Regions from separate parts of the Desulfuribacillus stibiiarsenatis genome, predicted to be linked through region 1. Evidence: a T-box and tRNA genes for the amino acid it is inferred to sense, from the RefSeq annotation. Region 1 holds a T-box; the other holds one or more tRNA genes.
What was found. A T-box is a leader RNA that pairs with one kind of tRNA and senses whether it is charged. The one in region 1 lies ahead of leuS (leucine--tRNA ligase), so its partner is inferred to be a tRNA-Leu.

Region 1 (10,758 bases):
GAAATGGGAGAATTTATATGAAAATTGTTGGGCTTTTTGGTCATCCAGTAAGTCACAGTTTATCTCCAATGATGCATAATTTGGCTTTTGAGAAAATGGCACTACCGTATCGATACTTCGCATTTGATATCAATCCCGACCAAGTGAAACAAGCGGTAGATTCAATCCGTGTGTTAGGGATTCGTGGAGTAAACGTTACAATCCCTTATAAAGAAACAGTGATTCCATTTTTAGATGCAGTCGATCGCTCAGCTACAATGATTGGCGCTGTCAATACAATTGTCAATGATGGTGGAAAACTAACGGGATATAACACTGATGGACAAGGGTATGTCATGTCGTTAGAAGAAGAACTCAACGTGAATGTACAAGACCTAGATATCGTAATCCTAGGAGCAGGGGGCGCAGCCCGCGGAATCATCTTTTCATTGTTAGAGAAGAATGCACGAAATATTGCACTCTATAATCGGAACAAGGAAAGAGCAGAAAAGCTAGTGGCTGAGTTCGATAAGGAGCAAGCTAGCAAGATAATGGTAATTCATGATCTTGAGCAGCTGCACAAGTACCATTTAATCATTAATACAACACCAAGTGGCATGTATCCGAATGTGAACGAAACTCCCATCGATATCGCTTATGTTTCACCGTCACATCTAGTGAGTGATATTGTGTATAATCCACTCATGACAAAATTTTTAAAGCAAGCGCAAACAAAAGGTGCTACCATACATCACGGTCTTGGTATGTTTATTTATCAAGGTGCCATAGCGTTTGAATTATGGACAGGCCAAAAGCCACCAGTGCAAGAAATGTACAAAGCTGTCCAAACACATCTAATCAAACAATAATCATTGGAGGAATCATTATGTTAACGAATAAACAAAAGAAATATTTACGCTCTTTAGCAAACTCGCTCGACCCAATTTTTCAAGTTGGAAAAGGTGGAGGGAACGATAACCTATATAAAAGCATATCAGAAGCACTAGAGGCTCGTGAGTTAATCAAAGTTAGTGTATTAAGGAATTGTGATGAAGAAAAAGATGAAGTCGCAACTGAAATTGCTGCCAAGACGAATGCGGAAATTGTACAAATCATTGGAAACATAATCATTTTGTACAAGGAATCAGTTGACAAAAAGAGAATCGAACTACCGTCACACTAAAGTGTGGCTTTTTTCATCAGCATACCTTTTTATTGCAGTTGGACAGGTAGTTGTATACAATAGATTTACACAATTATGGAAAGGTAAGGTTCATACCTTGGTACAATTGTTTACACAAAAACAAAAAATAGGTATTTATGGGGGAACATTTGACCCGATTCATATGGGACATTTAATATCGGCAGATTGTATTCGTGATGAACTATGCTTAGATCAGGTGATTTTTGTACCTGCCAAAGTACCGCCCCATAAGCGATCAAAAAATATTACTGATGGACATCATCGATATCAAATGATAAAGCTTAGTATTGAGAATAATCCACATTACCAAGTATCTAATTTCGAGCTTGATTCTCCTTATGAAATCTCATTTACTTGGTATACGGTTCAATACTTTCGCAATCAGTATCCGGATGCTCAACTGTTTCTGTTGCTTGGTGCTGATACAGTGCTCGATTTACCTAATTGGGCATTTATTCGAGAAATATGCCAGGAGTGTACACTCGTTGGTTTTCAAAGAGCCGGTGAAGTAAAGTTAGAATCAGAAACACAATATTTAGATTGTCAAAACATCCAAATTATCAATACGCCGTCCGTTGATATTTCGGCCACGATGATTCGCGATAGAATCACAAATAATCAATCTGTTAGCTATATGGTTAACAATCGCGTGTTAGAATACATTAAGGAGCATACTTTATATGGAAAAATGGAAACAATGGACAGAAGGGGATAACTGGGAGCAACTTCAGGACAAGCTGAAAAACATATTGTCCTATCACCGATACGAGCATACAAAACGTGTCATTGATGTTGCTGTTAAGTTAGGTGAACAGTATACAATTGATAAATCCCTATGTGCGTTGGCTGCATTATTTCACGATTATGCGAAAGAGTTACCTAAAGACCAAATGCAACTCATTCTTAAGCAACATCAACGGGAAGATATTATTGCAATGGCATCCCCAATTTGGCATGCGCCAGTAGGTGCTTACCTGATTAGAGATGAATTTCCATTTGGAGAGGACATTTTTTTGCCGGTTTTCTATCATACTACAGGTAGAAGGGAAATGACGGATTTAGAGAAAATTATCTTCCTTGCAGATTATATTGAACCGAAAAGGAGCTTTCCTGGTATTGAAGAAATTCGAAGAGCTACATGGACAGAACTTAATAAAGGGATGTATTTAGCCCTTAACTTAACACTAGAAAAGTTAGTGAAGAACCATTTTTTAATTGCAGAAATCACTGTAGATGCTCGCAATTATTTTTTACAAAAAAAAGGAGAGATAAAGTGACAAACATAGAAATGAAAAAAGAGAAAAATTTAGATTTAATAAAAAGGATTGTATATTTAATTGAAGATAAAAAAGCTGAGGATATCGTGATTCTTGATATAGAAGGTCTTTCTGTTATATCCGATTATTTCGTTATATGTACAGGTCGTTCTGTTACGCAGGTTAAAGCCATAGCTGACCATGTGATGGATACATTAAAGCAAGAAGATGGCATAATGACTAGAGGTGTAGAAGGTCAAAGAGAAGGCAAATGGGTTCTAGTTGATTTCGGGGATGTCATTATCCATGTATTCCGCCAAGAAGAACGTGAATTTTATAATCTTGAACGTCTATGGGGAGATGCTAAACTTATTCCTGTTGACCAAGTGTCTACAAACTAAATCAATGGAAGCTTATCGAGAGTTTGCAGATACATATGATTATTTGATGCGAGATGCGCCATACCAGCAATGGCTTGAATTGATTGAGAAGATTATACATGAGCGTAGCAAGTCAACAGAAGGTAAGACGAATGGTCAGATGAAAATTGCCGACCTGGGCTGTGGAACAGGTACTCTAAGTATTCTGTTAGCAGAGAAAGGCTTCGAAATCTGGGGTATAGACATCTCCGAGGATATGCTAGCAATCGCACAAGAAAAGCTGGGGAAATTATCTCTTCCTGTACAAAGAAGGGTCCGTTTTTTGCAGCAGGACATGGTCGAATTAAAGCTACCAGTTTCATTTGATGTTGTTTTTGCATTTTGTGATAGCTTGAATTACGTTGTCGATGAAGGTGAATTGTCGCAAGCTTTTGCAAACATCAATAACGCCTTGGCACCTAATGGTTTTTTTATTTTTGATATGCTGTCCATAAAAAAAATGCAAAGCTTAGGCGCAAGGAAGCATTTTGAGGTATCTGATGATACCATTTGTATTTGGCAAAACGAGTGGGACCTAGATAATGAGCTTCTCACGTACGATGTGACGATACTTACGCAAGAATATGGACAAATGCAAATGTATAAAAGGGTTGATGAATACCATCAGCAGAGAGGGTATCAACCAGAACTAATACTATCATTATTAGAACGAAATGGTTTTGAGCTGCATCATACTTTTGCGGATTTTCATTACGACACACCTCTTAACGAAGCGCAAGATCGTTACTTTTGGGTTGTTAGAAAGCGCTAACCCTTGACAAAGAGAGCAATTATTTCATATACTAACACTAAATTAATTGATATTTTACATTGACAGGGATAGTAGTTGTATTGAGTACTATAGAGAGCTGGCGGATGGTGCAAGCCAGTGACTGATACAATGAAGCTCACCCTTGAGTTATTTTAGTCAACCAATTGCGGCTAGCTAAAATCGTAGGACTGCGTTAAAGTCATTGAGTGAGTAATTCGGTTGCTTCGCCTTTGTTGACTGACATTGGTTAAGTTGTCGATTACTAATTAGGGTGGTACCGCGAATCAAACCTCTCGTCCCTAGCGTATAGCTTTGGAGAGAGGTTTCTTTATATTATAGGAGGTAATTGATAGACATGAGACAGTATAATCCATCAGAAGTAGAAACTAAATGGCAGCAATATTGGGAAGACCAGAAGATGTTTGCAACGACAGAAGACAGCGATAAACCTAAGTTTTACTGCTTAGAACAATTCCCATACCCATCAGGGAAACTACATATGGGACATATGCGTGTATATTCTATCGGTGACGTTATCGCCCGCTTTAAAAAGATGCAAGGCTATAACGTATTACATCCTATGGGTTGGGACGCATTTGGTATGCCAGCGGAAAATGCCGCAATTAAGAATAAGCTACACCCAGCAAAATGGACATTTGAGAATATTGACTACATGAGAAAACAACAGAAGACGTTAGGAGTTAGTTATGACTGGGAACGGGAAGTAACAACTTGCGCTCCTGATTATTATAAATTTACACAATGGCTATTCTTGCACTTCTATGAGCAAGGCTTAGCATACAGGAAGAAGGCAGCAGTCAACTGGTGCCCTGATTGTGTGACTGTACTTGCAAACGAGCAAGTAGAGGATGGAAGCTGCTGGCGTTGTGGAACAGAAGTAGTGAAGAAGGAATTAGAGCAGTGGTTTTTCCGAATCACAGATTATGCAGAGAAGTTATTACAAGATCTGGATACATTAGATGGCTGGCCAGAAAAAGTTAAGACAATGCAAAGAAATTGGATTGGGAAGAGTGAAGGAGCAGAAATCGTATTTGAATTACCAGACATTCAAGAAAAGGTATCTGTGTTTACCACTCGTCCGGACACGCTATTCGGAGTGACTTATATCGTTCTTGCTCCGGAGCATCCATATGTACAAAAGCTAATTCAAGGTACAGAAAAAGAAACTGCCATCACTGAATTCGTAGATGCAATTCGCAAAAAATCAGAAATCGAACGAACGTCTACGGATTCCGAGAAAATCGGAATATTTACAGGCAAGTATGCGATACATCCATTGACTAAACAGCAGGTTCCAATATGGATTGCGAATTATGTACTATTAGAATACGGCACAGGGGCTGTTATGGGTGTTCCAGCTCATGACGAAAGAGACTTCTTGTTTGCAAAGAAATACGATATGCCTATTGTCCAAGTCATACAGCCATTAAAAGCAGATACGATTGTATTGGATGATCAAGGGAATTTGACGAAAGCATATACGGGCGAAGGTACACTAATCAACAGTGATATATTTAACGACAAAGAAAATGAAAAAGTAATCACAGAAATTGCACAATATTTACAAGAACAAGGTTTGGGCAAAGCAACAGTATCGTATCGCTTGCGTGATTGGTTAGTATCGAGACAACGTTACTGGGGTGCACCAATCCCAATTATATATTGTGACGATTGCGGCACAGTTCCAGTACCTAATGAGCAGCTACCAGTGCTATTACCTGAAGAGGTTTCCTTTGATGTAGGGAACAAATCACCGCTAGCTTCATCAGCAAGTTTTATGAACACCACCTGTCCTACTTGCGGTAAGCAAGCAAAAAGAGAAACAGATACCATGGATACGTTTATTTGCTCTTCCTGGTACTACTTAAGATATACAGATCCTAAGAATGACCATGTGCCATTCTCTTCTGAGCGCGCGAATCAGTGGCTACCTGTTGATGAATATATAGGTGGTATTGAACACGCTGTATTACACTTGCTATACTCAAGGTTCTTCACGAAGGTGTTACACGATTCTGGTTTAGTGAACTTTAATGAACCATTTAAGAGCTTATTAACGCAAGGAATGGTGATTAAAGAAGGCGCTAAAATGTCCAAATCTAAAGGGAATGTAGTTAGTCCTGATGAAATCATTAGCAAATATGGTGCCGATACTGGTAGATTGTTCATCCTCTTTGCTGCTCCACCAGATCGAGATTTAGATTGGAATGATCAGGGGGTAGAGGGTTGCTACCGTTTCTTAAATAGAGTATGGAGATTTATTAACGAAAATCAGAATGTCAATGAAAGCAAAGTGGCATATGCGACAGATTGCGATGCAAGTAAAGAGCTACACCGTATGATACATGTAACGATTAAACGAGTAACGGAAGACGTTGGAGAACGCTATAATTTTAATACAGCGATCTCTGCTATCATGGAGTTAGTCAATAAAATGTATCAATATCCAGCGGAAGCGAATCAAGCAGTCCTGCAAGCAGCGATACGTACGTTAGTCATCCTACTTGCGCCGTTCGCACCTCACATAACAGAAGAATTATGGCAAATCATTGGTGAGAAAGAAAGCATCTATCTAACGGATTGGCCAAAATATGACGCAAAAGCTCTAATACTTGACGAAGTTGAAATTGTAGCACAAGTAAACGGAAAAATGAAAGCGAAACTTGTTGTTCCAACGGATGCTACTAAAGAACAAATTGAAAAACTTGCATTGGAAGATGAGCGAATTCAAAGTTCCATTGAGGGTGCATCGATTAAGAAGATTATTGTAGTGCCTCAAAAACTAATTAACATTGTTGTAGGCTAGTAAACAGCTTGTCAGGTTTAACGAAGGACTTGCAATGCCAGTTTTTCCTTATTCTGAAAAGGGGCGTTTATGAATGGTGTCAGTCACAGCTAAACAAAAAACTGTCATAGTCGTACTATTTGCAATTGTTTTTTTAGGAGTAAGTACCTATTGGTTACTGGGGAGAAACGAATCCCCGGTAATCATTACACAAAGCGACCTCAATCTTGGTCAACAGAACAATTCGACTCAACAAAATAGTCCGTTAGAACATGAACGATCAAATGTAGGTTTAAATAACAATCAAGTAGAGCAAATTTATGTTCATGTTAAAGGTGCTGTTACGAATCCAGGAGTATATAGATTGCATCAAGGACAGCGTGTTGTTGATGCGGTGGAAGCTGCAGGCGGAGTACTACCTATGGGTAATCTAGATTTAATAAACTTAGCAGAGAAGCTACAGGATGGACAAGAAGTCATCATTTTCACTTCAGAAGAGGACCGCAATCAATGGCTTATGAATGCTCCTGCTGGAGGACAACATAATAATTCTATGGGACAGCATACTAACAAAATCAACATTAATACCGCTACGAAAGAAGAGCTGCAAAAACTTACAGGGATTGGTCCAAGCAAAGCGGAAGCGATTATTAGATACAGAGAAACCAATGGTCGTTTTTCGAAGGTTGAGGATTTAACGAATGTAAGTGGGATTGGTTCGAAAACGTTAGAGAGCTTTAAAGATCAAGTGTCTGTAAATTAACACACTTAATCATAGTATTGTAATGCGAATTGTGGTATATTTATGTAAAAAATTACTTACTTCTAAGGAGGATTACTATGACGGACAAACAAATGCGTTTTGACACCATTGCAGTGCGTGGAGGTTTTGAAGGAGACCCAGCAACAGGTGCTTGTGCAGTACCTATTTACCAAACTTCTTCGTATGTGTTTAGAGATACAGAACATGCAGCGAATCTATTTGCTTTAAAGGAAATGGGTAATATTTATACAAGAATTATGAATCCTACTCAAGATGTATTCGAGCAACGTATTACTCAACTAGAAGGCGGAATAGGCGCTTTAGCTACTTCTTCAGGACAAGCTGCTATCACATACGCTGTATTGAACATTGCGAATTCTGGTGACGAAATTGTAGCAGCTAGTAGCCTTTATGGTGGTACATATAATTTATTCTCTACAACATTGCCGAAACTAGGAATTACTGTTCGTTTTGTAGATCCGTCTAATCCAGAGAATTTTAGAGCAGCAATTAACGAAAAGACCAAGGCGGTTTTTGCTGAAACAATCGGTAATCCTAGAATTGATGTATTGGATATTGAAGGTGTTGCTAAGGTTGCCCATGAAGAAGGAGTACCATTAATTATAGACAACACGTTTGGAACTCCATACTTAATTTGTCCATTCGATTTTGGAGCAGATATTGTCATTCACTCTGCTACGAAGTTCATCGGTGGTCACGGCACTTCTATTGGTGGAGTAATCATTGATTCAGGTAAATTCGACTGGTCGAATGGAAGATTCCCAGGTCTGACTGAGCCAGATTCAAGCTACCATGGCGTATCCTATGTAAGAGATATTGGACCTGCGGCATATATTATTAAAGCGAGAGTACAATTATTAAGAGATATGGGATCATGCATATCTCCATTTAACTCCTTTTTGCTGATTCAAGGCTTAGAGACATTGCATTTACGTATGCAACGCCATTGCGATAATGCGAAAAAGGTAGCAGAATTCCTTAGTTCCCACGAATCCGTTACATGGGTGAATTACCCTGGTTTAGAGGGAGACGTTCAAAACGCTAAAGCTAAGAAGTATCTTCCTAAAGGCCAAGGAGCAATCTTAACTTTTGGTATCAAGGGTGGAACTCCTGCAGCAACGAAATTTATTGATTCTTTGAAACTGTTTATTCTACTTGCTAATGTTGGGGATGCTCGTTCCCTGGTGATTCATCCTGCTAGTACTACACATCAGCAATTAACGAAAGAGCAACAAGAAGCTAGTGGAGTTACAGAAGATATGATCCGTCTTTCAGTGGGCATCGAAGATGCACAAGATTTAATGGAGGACTTAGACCAAGCATTCAAGGCAAGTCAACAATAGTAAATCGATCCGTATGAGTTTGCGATAAATTACTTAAATACAACTACACATATTCCTATACCTCAATACTTGAAAAAAACAACAGAATCCTATATCATATACCACATAGGGTATGTAGGAGGTAGTTTATGGTAGAAGTAATGATTTTTGGCGACCAGAGAAGTCAATGTGCCAGTGGTGGATGATTTGCTCCACCGTCTCCAGTGGAGATCTACGAGCTACTTTTCCAAAGAATTTCTAGAGATTATGTTGAAAAAAGTGTAATAATAAGTTATATCAATATTGATGACCCGCAAGTGAAAGAAGATGCTAGAGTTGTCGATATCCGTAAACATGCAGCATTTTTCCCTGTTGTTACTGTAAATAATGCAATAGTTGCAGAAGGAACAGTAGATTTCGGGAAAATAATTCAGCATATCGATATGGCTGGAGCTTTAAAGAAATCATAAATAGGAGGTAATTTTAATGGCTGTCATTAGTGTAGTTGGTAAAGATAATTTTGTTTCAGAAGTAAGTGCTGGTGTCTCTCTTGTGGATTTTTACGCTGATTGGTGTGGACCATGCAAAATGCTTGCACCAGTATTGGATGAAATTGCAGAGGAATTAGCAGATGTGAAAGTTATTAAAGTGAATGTAGATCAAAATCAAGATCTTGCAGCTGAGTATCGTGTACAAGGCGTCCCTACAATTGTTATCATGAAGGATGGACAGTTGGTAGAACGCGCTGTTGGCTTCCAACCAAAAGGAAACTTAGTGAATCTTGTGAATAAACATAAGTAATAGTAATAACGAATAACAAAACTAAACATAACATTAATTACTAGTAGAAAACTCAAGGCGTTGTCTTGAGTTTTTTACATTAATCAAATAGAATTTTAACTCAGCGGTGTAACACTATAAGCTAAGGTTTCTTTACTCAGCGGCGTTACTAATAGTCCCACTTCTATAAATGTAAGGTAAGTGCCGCGAAATATGGGCTATAACGCAAAGGAAAAGGGGTACATCATGTTACTGCTTAAAGGAATATATAATTCAGCAAAAGTATACACAGATCAAATCGACGAGACAACACAATTGCAAATTATAGATTTATGTAATCAGGAATTTTTTCAAGATGCAAATATACGGATCATGCCAGATTGTCATGCAGGAATGGGTTGTGTGATTGGCACAACAATGACGATCTGCGATAAAGTTGTACCGAATTTAGTTGGAGTTGATATCGGGTGCGGAATGCTTGTAGTTAATCTTGGTGAAATCGACATAGACTTTGAAAATGTTGACCGTTTTATTCGAGAACAAATCCCTCATGGTTTTCAGATTAATCAGCATCCGCAAATAGATTTCAGCAAAACAATTGAAAATATCAAGTGTTTTCGTGAAATTCCTAAATCATCAAAAGAATTTAACAGAGCCTTAGGTTCCCTTGGTGGAGGAAATCACTTTATTGAAATAAATTGCGACGACAATAACAACAAATATTTAGTGATACACAGCGGTAGTAGAAATTTAGGAAAACAAATAGCAACTTATTATCAGAATAAGGCATATCAGTATCATACTGGCGAAAATGAGCTGTTTGAAAAAGAACGAGAAGAATTAATACGTACTTTTAAAGAAGAAGGTAAAAGAAAGGAAATTCAAAAAGCACTAAAAGCATTAAAAGAGAAATATAAAAGGGAGTGCATAATTCCTAAAGATCTCTGCTATTTAGAAGGAAGGCTGATGGAAGATTATCTTCATGACATGAAAATCGTGCAAGAATATGCGAACAAAAATCGTGAAGTAATCGGGCGAAGAATTGTCAATGAGTGCCTACAACTTAACTTTAATAATCTCCATAACTTTCAAACGATTCATAATTATATCGATATTGAGAATAAAATCCTCCGCAAGGGTGCCATATCCGCGTATAAGGATGAAATAGTAGTAATCCCGATCAACATGAGGGACGGAAGTATCATCGCCAAAGGAAAGGGTAATCCTGACTGGAATTACTCAGCACCACATGGTGCTGGCCGATTGATGAGTAGAAATGTTGCGAAAGATCATATCTCAATACAAGATTTCCAAGACTCAATGGCTGGGATCTGGTCATCTTCTGTAAGAGAAGCAACTTTAGATGAAGCTCCTATGGCATATAAGCCAATCGAGAACATCCTAAACAACGTAAGTGACACAGTAGAAATCCTTCA
Region 2 (10,758 bases), on a different contig from region 1:
AAGAACTAGGTGCAGAGGCTATTCGCAAACTAAAAGTCGTTGATTTTCCAGCAATCGTTGTTAATGACGTTCATGGTAACGACCTTTACGAAGAAGGGGTAAAACAGTACTCACAACCAATGTAATATAGATGCTTTTAGATAATACTTATTTCGAGGCAAGGCGTTACTAATACTTCCGCTTATAGAAGGGGAGTATTAGTAACGCCGCTGAGTTAAAGTCAGTATGCATTAAATCATATGCATCTGGCTTTTTTTCTTCTTCATACAGTACTTTTAACAAAAGTTCGCGAAAGGTTTACATGCTCTTAATATACATCTGCTAATCTAGATACAGAAGGAAGCATTACATAGCAGAGGAGCACACCGATTGAACACATTACTCGATCATAAAAGTACGTATTTAGAAATCAGCCGAGTACCCATACTTGCATCCATTACACAAAATGTAAATGAAATTACAGAGCTGTTTGAAAAACACAAAGATGCTGCTTTAATTGTGATTATGGAGAAGGACAAAATTGCTGGAATTGTAGTTCGTTCACACTTATATAGGCAATTGGGACAAAGATTTAATAATGATTTATATCTATATCGTTCGATAACGAATCTTATGGAGACCAACTATTTAATGATTCATGAAGATGAGCCATTACATACAGTAATAAAGAAAGCAATGGAACGCAAGGAAGAAAACCTATACGATCCAATCATAGTAAGTACCATATATGGGATTCGTACTTTAAGCATCAGAGCGTTATTATTGAAAGTTAATTCGTTTCAGCGAGATAGTATGCTTTTACAAGCAGACAAGCTTACGGATAGCGTGAAAAACGCAAATGATCTAAGCGAATCATTTAACACTGTGAGTGCACATATTCACTCCCATGTGAAAGACTTTGAGGCACTCATGGATGTAATGGAAGATAGTAAAGAAAAGCTAGTGAAAATGGATTCTGTATATCAGAGTGTTACAAATATCTCAAAGATGCAAAGTGACTTATCGCTATCACTTCAGGAAAAAAGTGAAGAACTACTAAAATTCGTTGAGAATATTCTTTCTTTAGCCGACCAGACCAACATCCTATCATTAAATGCATCGATTGAGTCGGCACGAGCTGGCGAGCATGGTCGTGGGTTTGCTGTGGTTGCAGGGGAAGTGAGGAAACTTGCTGGTCATACATCGCAGGTTTCAAAGGAAATTAAAGACCAAATGGTGAATATATTTCTTATGATTAAAGATAATTCTAACACCACCATTGAAAGCCTTCATGAAGTAGAAGAAGTAAGAAGGGTTTTAGATTCCACGAAACAATCATTTCATACATTAGTATATGAAATTACAAAATCCAATCAAGAAATGGATAAAGTGAACCAACTATCTATGCAAGCATCAAAAGACGCCGTGAAAATGACGAAAGTCTTACAGCAACTATATGAGAATACGAAAAAAAATGCACAAAGTATAGTAACAGAAGAATAAATCAAAGATTCTAAAGTATAGCGTCTTGCTATACTTTTTTTGATTAGCTTGGCAAATACTAAGTTTTCTTTATATTTTTTTGAATTTTTGTTATTCTTACATCATGAGACAAGAGGGGGAGCAGAAATGAGTAGCAGAAAAATTCTAGTTGTCGACGATGAAGAATCGATTTTAAAACTAATTACATTCAATTTAGAAAAAGCAGGTTATGAAACGCTCACTGCAACGGATGGAGAAAAGGCAGTAGAAATTGCTGCAACACAGAAACTCGCCTTAATTATCCTAGATCTTATGCTACCAGGTATGGATGGCATGGACGTATGTAAATCAATTCGTCAGAATAAAATTAAAGTTCCAATCATCATGGCAAGTGCTAAAGATGATGAATTCGATAAAGTCTTAGGTCTTGAACTAGGTGCAGATGATTATATAACAAAGCCTTTTAGCCCGCGAGAGTTAATGGCAAGGGTAAAAGCGGTATTACGAAGAACCTCGGAAGCAAGTATGGAAAAGGAAGAGAATCCAGAAGAGATTATTAGTATTGGGGATTTGATTGTCAATATCAGTACTTACGAGGTAACGTTTCACAATCAATTAATAGAACTGACTCCGAAAGAATTTGAATTGTTAAAGGTCCTAGTAACGAATAAGGGGCGGGTCATTAGTCGTGACCACCTGCTAAACACAGTTTGGAACTATGACTTCGTAGGGGATACTAGAATTGTAGACGTCCATGTCAGTCATTTGCGAGAGAAAATTGAAGAAGATCCGAAAAAGCCTCAATATATAAAGACGATTCGAGGCATTGGTTACAAAATCGATTATAAAAACAATCAATAACTGGCTCATTTTTCAAGGAGATAATGTATGACTAGAAGTTTTCGATGGACCATTGTAGTACCACTCACTGTATTGATTCTGGTTACTTCAATCATTATGACTATGCTATGGCAGTATTGGTATGAAATAGATATGGAAGAAGCATATCGTGATCAATGGATTGCAAATCTTGGCAATGTTGAGTATCTTAACACGGAAGCTGAAGTCCAACGGTACCTAACAAATATCAGTAAGAAATACGCTGATGAGGATGTAATCATCAATATCTATGATCGTGATTTGCAGGTAGTATGGGAAGCAAAACCACAGAATCATAAGCAATTAGAACAACAATTTATCGCCTTTTCCGATTATTTATCCGATTTCATGCGGAATAATTCCAATGAGCATATGTTCTTCAAAAAGAAAAGTATGAAGGATCACAAAGAACATTTAATGGTAATCTATCGACTAAGCTTTGATGTTCCTCAGTTCATATTGGTATCGTATCCGATGGAAGAAATGATTGATAACAAATTGAATCAGAAGTTTCTGCTGCTAGTGATTATCATGATTGTTTTCACACTTTTAGGTGTAATTGTTGGTTTCTTTATTTGGAGGGATATATCCAATCCTTTAAAGAAAATCACTTCCATCGCTGGGAAGGTTACGGAAGGTCAATTTGAACATAGAGTGTATGTCAATCGTAAGGACGAATTTGATTTATTAGCGACGACCTTGAATCGAATGATTCAAGCAATTCGAGAAAAGGTTACAGAGCTGTCTGATGAGAAAAGTAAGTTAGAAGGCGTATTAAACAACATGTTAAGTGGCGTGATTCTCATTAATCAAAAGGGACAAGTACGTTACACGAATCCTTCAGCGGAAAGGATTCTGGTAGCTAGTAAGGAAAGTTTGATTTCCAGACATTACTCCGATGTGTTAGGTCCCTATGGTCTGCAAGAATTTATTGAAGACGCACTCCAACGGGGCGAGTTTTATCGAGACCAAATTAAGATACAAACTTCCATTCTTAGGGTAGTAGAGGTAAGTATCGTACCAATACGAAATATCAACCGATTGATACATAGTGTAATTGTTGTAATTCATGATATTAGCGATATTAAACGCCTAGAGCAAATTAGGGCGGAATTCGTAGCGAACGTATCCCATGAGTTGAAAACGCCGATAACTTCGATTAAAGGTTTCGCAGAAACGATCATCGATGGAGTGATTGACGATAAAGATACAACGCTGGAGTTTACCAATATTATTTATAAAGAGTCCGATCGCCTGAGTAAGCTTGTGCACGATTTGTTAGAACTGTCGAAAATTGAGTCCAGTGTCTACGCGATTGAAAAGCATAATGAAGATCTGGTTCAGATTGCTAGCGATGTCATAAAGAATTTAGGAAACGAAGCAACAAAGAGCGGAAAATCCTTAAAATTTGAATCAAATAAAGAAAAGATTTTTCATTTTGTCAATCGCGATCGAATGAAACAAGTATTTATCAATTTAATAAGCAATGCGTTAACGTATTCAAAAGAGAATTCCACAGTCTATACGAGAATTAATGAGTTTGATAACTGGATCGTCCTTGAGGTTGAAGATAATGGTATTGGAATTCCAGAAAAAGACTTACCAAGGATTTTTGAACGATTTTATCGTGTGCATAAGGATAGAAGTCGTGCATCCGGTGGTACTGGATTAGGGCTATCAATTGTTAAACATATAGTAGATATTCACAATGGCAACCTAGAAGTGGAAAGTAAAGTCGGAGTGGGAACAACTTTCCGTATTACATTCACGAAGTGATTAATCTCACGAATTAAGTTGACCCGAATCACTTATAAAAAATGAAAACTTTGTTACACTAGTCTTAAGTAAAGATTAAACATCAGATAGTAATGCTATCAATGTTACAAATAGACTAGGGGGTTACAAAATGTCAGAAGAAAAACGTAGCTGTACTGTTTGCAGTAAGAACGAAGATGAGCGTGTCCTTATTAAGGCAGTAGTTGAAGGGAAAGAAGGATATGTTTGTGTAAAATGTCTACCAGCGTTAATTCACGGTAGATAATTTCGTTAGGATGAAACAAAAAAACACAAGCACTGAATATCAGTGCTTGTGTTTTTTGTATGCTTTGTTTGGTACCGAAGGCCGGACTTGAACCGGCACGGTTGCCCGTACGATTTTGAGTCGTATGCGTCTGCCATTCCGCCACTCCGGCATGCTGCGTGATTTTTTATCACAAATTTTATTTTACATATATTATGACAAAAAGTCAATGTGTTTTCAGGAATATGTCTCTTCCAATGATAATTCAAATGAGGTATATATTACCGCTAATGTATTTTGGACAACAACAAAGAATAGTGAATGGTTCAAAATATCTCTTTAGGAGGACACCCAATAATGTACAATCAAATGAGCAGTCAAAATATTTCTGAGCAAATCAATCAATGTCAACAATTGTTAAGCCAGTTGATTCAACAAACGCAGCAATCAAACTCTATGTATCAACAAATGCTACAACAGGAGCAACAAAACGCGTCGCAATTAGAAGATATTGCAAGAAGAGAAAGACAAGCGACACAGATGATTCAAACTGCCCTTCAAGGCCATCAGTCTGCCATTCACAAAATGCAACAAGCAAATCAGATTTGCCAGCAATTAGAGACTGCCGTTATGAATACGACAATGAGTAGCGGTGTGAGCCATATGTCGCATATGCCAACACATATGTCGTCCATGTCAAGTGCGAGCTATCCAATGTCAAGTACGAGCCATCCAATGTCAAGTACGAGTGGTTCCATGTCTAACATGAATATGATGAATCAAATGCAGGGTGGTACGCAATATCATCAAAGATCTCAAAATGGATCGACTAATTCGATGAATACGGGTTCGTCTTACATGCCATCAGGCATACAACAATCCCAGTACCATGGGTATACTGATTCCAATCCAATGAGATAATAAAAAGCTGTTGATTAGCTATGGTCTAATCAAAGGCCATGAAAAACGTGGGTATCTACGTCTTTCATGGCCTTTTACATTTATAGTGGACATCTTTACAAAACCTTAACAATTCATTAAAACCAACTCAATATACGCACGTTACAATAAAAAATGTAAGTGAGGGACATCCTCATAAAACAAACATAAATTAAATGGGAATTTCCAGGAGGGTACTTAACAATGTCGAAAAGTTTCAAAAAAGCCGTACTTTTATTAGTAGTAGCTTCACTAATGGTATTTACAGTTGCTTGTGGAGGCGGCACTGCAACGCCAGCAGCTCCATCACCAGAAAAACCGCAAGCAGAAGCACCAAAAGCAGAAGCACCTAAATTATCAGGAAATGTACTAATTGATGGTTCTTCTACAGTTTACCCAATTCAAGAAGCTATTGCTGAAGAATATAGATCTGTTCAGCCAAATGTAAGAGTGACAGTTGGGGTATCTGGAACAGGTGGAGGATTCAAGAAGTTCACTGCTGGTGAAACTGACATGAGTAACGCTTCTCGTCACATAAAAGGTGAAGAGAAAGAAGCAGCTGAGAAAAATGGCATTGAGTATGTAGAACTACCATTAGCATATGACGGTTTATCTGTAGTTGTTAGTAAGCAAAATGATTTCGTGAAAGATCTTTCTGTAAACGAGTTACAAAAGATTTGGACTGGAGAAGCTACAAAGTGGAACCAAGTCCGTAAAGAGTTTCCAGATGCCGAAATTAAATTATTTGGCCCTGGTACAGACTCTGGAACGTTCGACTACTTTGTGGAAGCAATAATTGGTAAAGATAAGAAAATTACACCTAACTTTGTAGCATCGGAAGATGATAATATCATTGTACGTGGTGTATCAGCAGATAAGTTTGGTATTGCTTACTTTGGTTATGCGTACTATGAAGAAAACCATGACAAGTTAAACTTAGTTGCAATCTCACCTAAGGATGGAGAAGCTGCAATCCTTCCAACAGAGAAGACAATCAATGATGGAACATACGCACCTTTATCTAGACCGATTTTCGTATACGTAAATAAGAAGTCATTCAAGGAAAATCCACAAATTCAAGATTTCGCTTACTTTATGAATGAAAAAGCTGGTGAGTTAGCTCTTCAAGTAGGATATATCAACATGCCAGCACAGATGTATGAAGACAATAAAAAATTACTGGATTCTTTAAAATAGTCTAAATAATGAAACCTAAAGGCTATAAGTGTGATGTAGTATTACATCGCACTTTTGCCATGTATAAATATAAGGACTATGGGGGATAAGGGAGAGGTAAAGATGACAGATCACAACACGCTGGAAGCTAATTCAAAACAACAAATGAATAGCTTAAATCTCACTGTTAGAGATAAAATCAAAAATAAAACGGGAGTATCTGCTAGATACAATAAATTCGTAGAATATATTATGCCAAAAATCCTTTTTCTGATTTCTACAATTTCGATATTTGTTACTTTAGGTATTGTTTATACATTATTTGAATCAACAATCACGTTTTTTAGTTTCGTTTCCATTAAAGAATTCTTAACTGGAACGCGATGGACTCCATTGTTTGAACCACAGCAATTTGGAATTCTGCCCTTACTTTTAGGGTCTGTCCTTGTGGCTGTTATTGCGATTGCGATTGCTGGTCCAATAGGTCTGGGAGCAGCAGTTTACTTAAGCCAGTATGCACCTGATCGGGTGAAGAAGACATTAAAACCTATTTTAGAGGTATTAGCTGGAGTACCAACCATTGTTTACGGTTTTTTTGCATTGAATTTTATTACACCAGTACTTCAATCACTGATGCCGGGTTTAGGATTGTTTAATGCATTAAGTGCGGGTATAGCTGTGGGAATTATGATTATACCGATGATTGCTTCTTTAAGTGAAGATGCAATGGCAGCAGTGCCGAAACATATTCGTGAAGGGGCTTACGCATTAGGATCGACACGGTTTGAAGCTGCGTATAAGGTAATTATTCCAGGGGCACTCTCTGGAATTATAGCGTCATTTGTATTAGCAATATCCCGAGCGATAGGGGAGACAATGATTGTAACTATCGCAGCGGGAGCAATGCCGAATTTCACTTTTAATCCATTAGAACCAGTGCAGACAATGACTGCCTATATTGTGCAAGTTAGCTTAGGTGATACTCCGTATCGTAGTATCGCATATTATACGATTTATGCTGTTGGTATGACACTATTTATTATTACCTTTGTTATGAATATATTCGCGAACTGGCTAACGAAGAAATTTAGAGAGGAGTACTAAGCATGAAGATCAACAAAGACAAAATGAAAAGCCTGATCGTTCGACGCACTTACTATGATCGCATGTGGCAGGGACTCTTTCTATTATCTACATCAGTCGGTGTGATTGCTTTAATATTATTAGTATCTGAAATCTGGTCTGAGGGAAGCGGATGGCTCACTTGGGATTTCTTTAACAATTTTGCTTCAAGATTCCCTGAAAAATCAGGCATTAAAGCTGCTTTATGGGGAACTTTATGGATGATTGGCTTTACGATTCCGATAGCGTTTATTATTGGAGTGAGTACTGCATTCTACCTAGAAGAATATGCGAAAAAGAATGTCATTACGCGTTTTATACAAATTAATATTACGAACTTAGCTGGCGTTCCATCGATTGTTTTTGGAATATTAGGTTTAACATTATTCGTACGGGCAATGGACCTTGGTAGAAGTATCTTAGCTGGTTCATTCACAATGGCTTTACTAGTATTGCCTATTGTTATTGTAGCATCACAGGAAGCGATTCGCGCAGTGCCTGCTGATTTACGCCATGCATCATATGCCGTAGGTGGTACGAAATGGCAGACTATACGTAGAATTCTTTTCCCAGCAGCTTTTCCTGGGATATTAACAGGTATCATTCTTGCTACGTCCCGTGCGATTGGCGAGACTGCACCACTCATTATGATTGGAGCACTAACGTTCGTAGCGTTTACGCCAACAAGTGCAATGGATAGCTTTACGGTAATGCCAATTCAAATTTTTAACTGGATTTCAAGGCCACAAGCTGATTTCCAACATGTTGCTGCCGCAGGTATCATTGTATTATTGGTGATGTTAGTTTCACTAAATTCATTGGCAATCTATCTAAGGAATAAGCTGTCGACTAAGAGATAATGGGAGGACATATCATGGAATTTGCAACAAACAAGTTAGATATACAAAAGGCAGAAGTATTTCAAGTGAATAAATTGAATTTATACTATGGCAAGGATCAAGCATTAAAAAATATAGATTTATCAATTAATGAGAACGAGATTACGGCCATCATTGGCCCTTCTGGTTGTGGAAAATCAACATTTATTAAAACTTTAAACCGCATGGTAGAGCTAGTAGAATCTGTTCATACTGAAGGGGAAGTCTACTACCGTGGCAAAAACATTTTAGACAAGAAGTACGATTTAGTAGAGCTTCGTACGGATGTAGGAATGGTATTCCAAAAACCGAATCCGTTTCCTAAGTCTATTTTTGAAAATGTTGTATATGGTCCAAGGATTCACGGAATCAATGACAAAAAGTTGTTAATGGAAGTCGCAGAGAATAGTTTGCGTGGTGCGGCGCTCTGGGATGAAGTAAAGGACCGTTTGAATGAAAATGCCTATGGATTATCCGGTGGACAACAACAGCGTTTATGTATCGCCCGTTGTCTAGCAATCCAACCAGATGTGATTCTCATGGATGAACCTACATCTGCATTAGACCCTATTTCAACTCTTAAAATTGAAGAACTTGCCCAAGAATTGAAAGAAAAATATACAATTATAATCGTAACTCATAATATGCAGCAAGCAGCACGCATTTCTGATAAGACAGCGTTCTTCTTAAACGGGGAAGTTATTGAATATGATAGCACCACTACAATTTTCTCAAATCCTTCGGATAAACGTACCGAAGATTACATTAGTGGGCGCTTTGGATAAAGAAAACTCTAGTTGCCTGAGATATTTCTTGACATAACATTCAGTAAATGGCATAACATAAATATAGTTTATAACTAATATTAAAGGGTGGTTTTCATGGGACTTCAAAGAAAATCGTTTGATGCTGGTCTTACAGCACTAAATGAACGATTGTTAAATATGGGTACTGCAGTGGAAGAAGCATTGGATAAAGCGTTACAAGCGTTTGTTGATCATAACAATGACCTTGCGAAAGAGGTAATTGATCAAGATGGGGCAATAAATGACACTGAAGATACTATTGATGAATTAGTCATCCAATTGATCGCTCATCAACAGCCTGTAGCGAAGGATTTAAGAAGGATAGTTACTGCTTTGAAGATGAATGCGAACCTTGAACGTATGGGCGACCTAGCATGTAATATTGCAAAAACATCCATCCGTATGAAGTTAGAACCTGAATTAGAAGTAATCCAACAAATCCAAGAAATTGCTGCGATTGTGAAAACAATGATTCATGATATTATTCAAGCATATATCAATGAGGATGTGGACGCTGCGAAAGCAATTGCTTTAAAGGATGACACGGTCGACCGTTTGTATAAAGAATTCTTAAATAATTTATTTGCCCATATCCGTCAGAATCCTGACGAGGTCGAGACTTTAACCCAGCTTGCATTCTTAGGAAGACACTTTGAGCGTCTTGGTGACTATGTGACAAATATAGCAGAATACGTAGTATACATGGTAGATGCAAAGCGTTCGGATTTAAATTAATCAAAAGTTATTTGTATGAATTTTTAATATGTTGTTAGGTTGAATTTAATATGTCCCCTTATAGTAGACAGTTTCGATAGTAACTGTTTAGTGTGAGGGGATTTTTACATTGATGTACAGACTTAGATTTGTGCGCTAGCATGATTGCTTTGCTGAAAAGTCTTGAGTTATGATATGATACCTTAAGATTAAAGTTATGTGTTAATATGGGGGTATTCGTGTGGCTAGATTGCTTTTAATTGATGGAAATAGTATTGCGAATCGCGCATTTTATGCTTTACCACTACTAACGAGTAGTAAGGGTGTATATACAAACGCAGCGTTAGGGTTTACCACTATGTTATTGAGAATTCTAGAGGAAGAAAAGCCGGACTATATAGCCTGCATTTTTGACGCGGGAAAGGTAACGTTTCGCCATGCGTTTTACCAAGAATATAAAGGGACAAGACAAAAAACGCCACAAGAGCTCTCTGGTCAATTCCCAATGATTCAATCGATTCTTGAGGGTTTTGGCATTGCTATATATCAAATGGAAAATTATGAAGCTGATGATATAATCGGTACGTTCTCTAAACAAGCAAGTAACCAAGGAATAGAGACAATCATCGTATCTGGAGATAAGGATACATTTCAATTGGTTGGTGAACATACTAAAGTATATTTAACGAAAAAAGGTATTAGCGAAACTGAAATTATCAATGTGGAAGTTTTGAAAGAGAAATTCGACTTATCGCCGCAACAA

Region 2: it encodes a tRNA-Leu, which carries the amino acid that the T-box ahead of leuS (leucine--tRNA ligase) is inferred to sense. The anticodon was not compared.

Annotation. Positions count from the first base shown of each region.
Region 1 is NZ_MJAT01000037.1:152,888-163,645, forward strand. It holds gene yqeH (ribosome biogenesis GTPase YqeH) at 1-1, shown strand, start outside; gene aroE (shikimate dehydrogenase) at 18-848, shown strand; gene yhbY (ribosome assembly RNA-binding protein YhbY) at 866-1,162, shown strand; gene nadD (nicotinate-nucleotide adenylyltransferase) at 1,269-1,898, shown strand; gene yqeK (bis(5'-nucleosyl)-tetraphosphatase (symmetrical) YqeK) at 1,864-2,460, shown strand; gene rsfS (ribosome silencing factor) at 2,472-2,840, shown strand; gene BHU72_RS13160 (class I SAM-dependent DNA methyltransferase) at 2,845-3,630, shown strand; T-box leader at 3,681-3,934, shown strand; gene leuS (leucine--tRNA ligase) at 3,986-6,457, shown strand; gene BHU72_RS13170 (helix-hairpin-helix domain-containing protein) at 6,531-7,199, shown strand; gene BHU72_RS13175 (homocysteine synthase) at 7,277-8,563, shown strand; gene BHU72_RS13180 (DUF1462 family protein) at 8,767-9,012, shown strand; gene trxA (thioredoxin) at 9,029-9,343, shown strand; gene BHU72_RS13190 (RtcB family protein) at 9,569-10,758, shown strand, end outside.
Region 2 is NZ_MJAT01000038.1:75,265-86,022, reverse strand. It holds gene BHU72_RS13630 (Fe-S-containing hydro-lyase) at 1-125, shown strand, start outside; gene BHU72_RS16425 (methyl-accepting chemotaxis protein) at 370-1,482, shown strand; gene BHU72_RS13620 (response regulator) at 1,609-2,322, shown strand; gene pnpS (two-component system histidine kinase PnpS) at 2,350-4,116, shown strand; gene BHU72_RS16420 (hypothetical protein) at 4,247-4,381, shown strand; tRNA gene BHU72_RS13610 (tRNA-Leu) at 4,451-4,532, opposite strand; gene BHU72_RS16415 (hypothetical protein) at 4,718-5,281, shown strand; gene BHU72_RS13600 (PstS family phosphate ABC transporter substrate-binding protein) at 5,504-6,496, shown strand; gene pstC (phosphate ABC transporter permease subunit PstC) at 6,599-7,579, shown strand; gene pstA (phosphate ABC transporter permease PstA) at 7,582-8,457, shown strand; gene pstB (phosphate ABC transporter ATP-binding protein PstB) at 8,472-9,260, shown strand; gene phoU (phosphate signaling complex protein PhoU) at 9,357-10,016, shown strand; gene polA (DNA polymerase I) at 10,237-10,758, shown strand, end outside.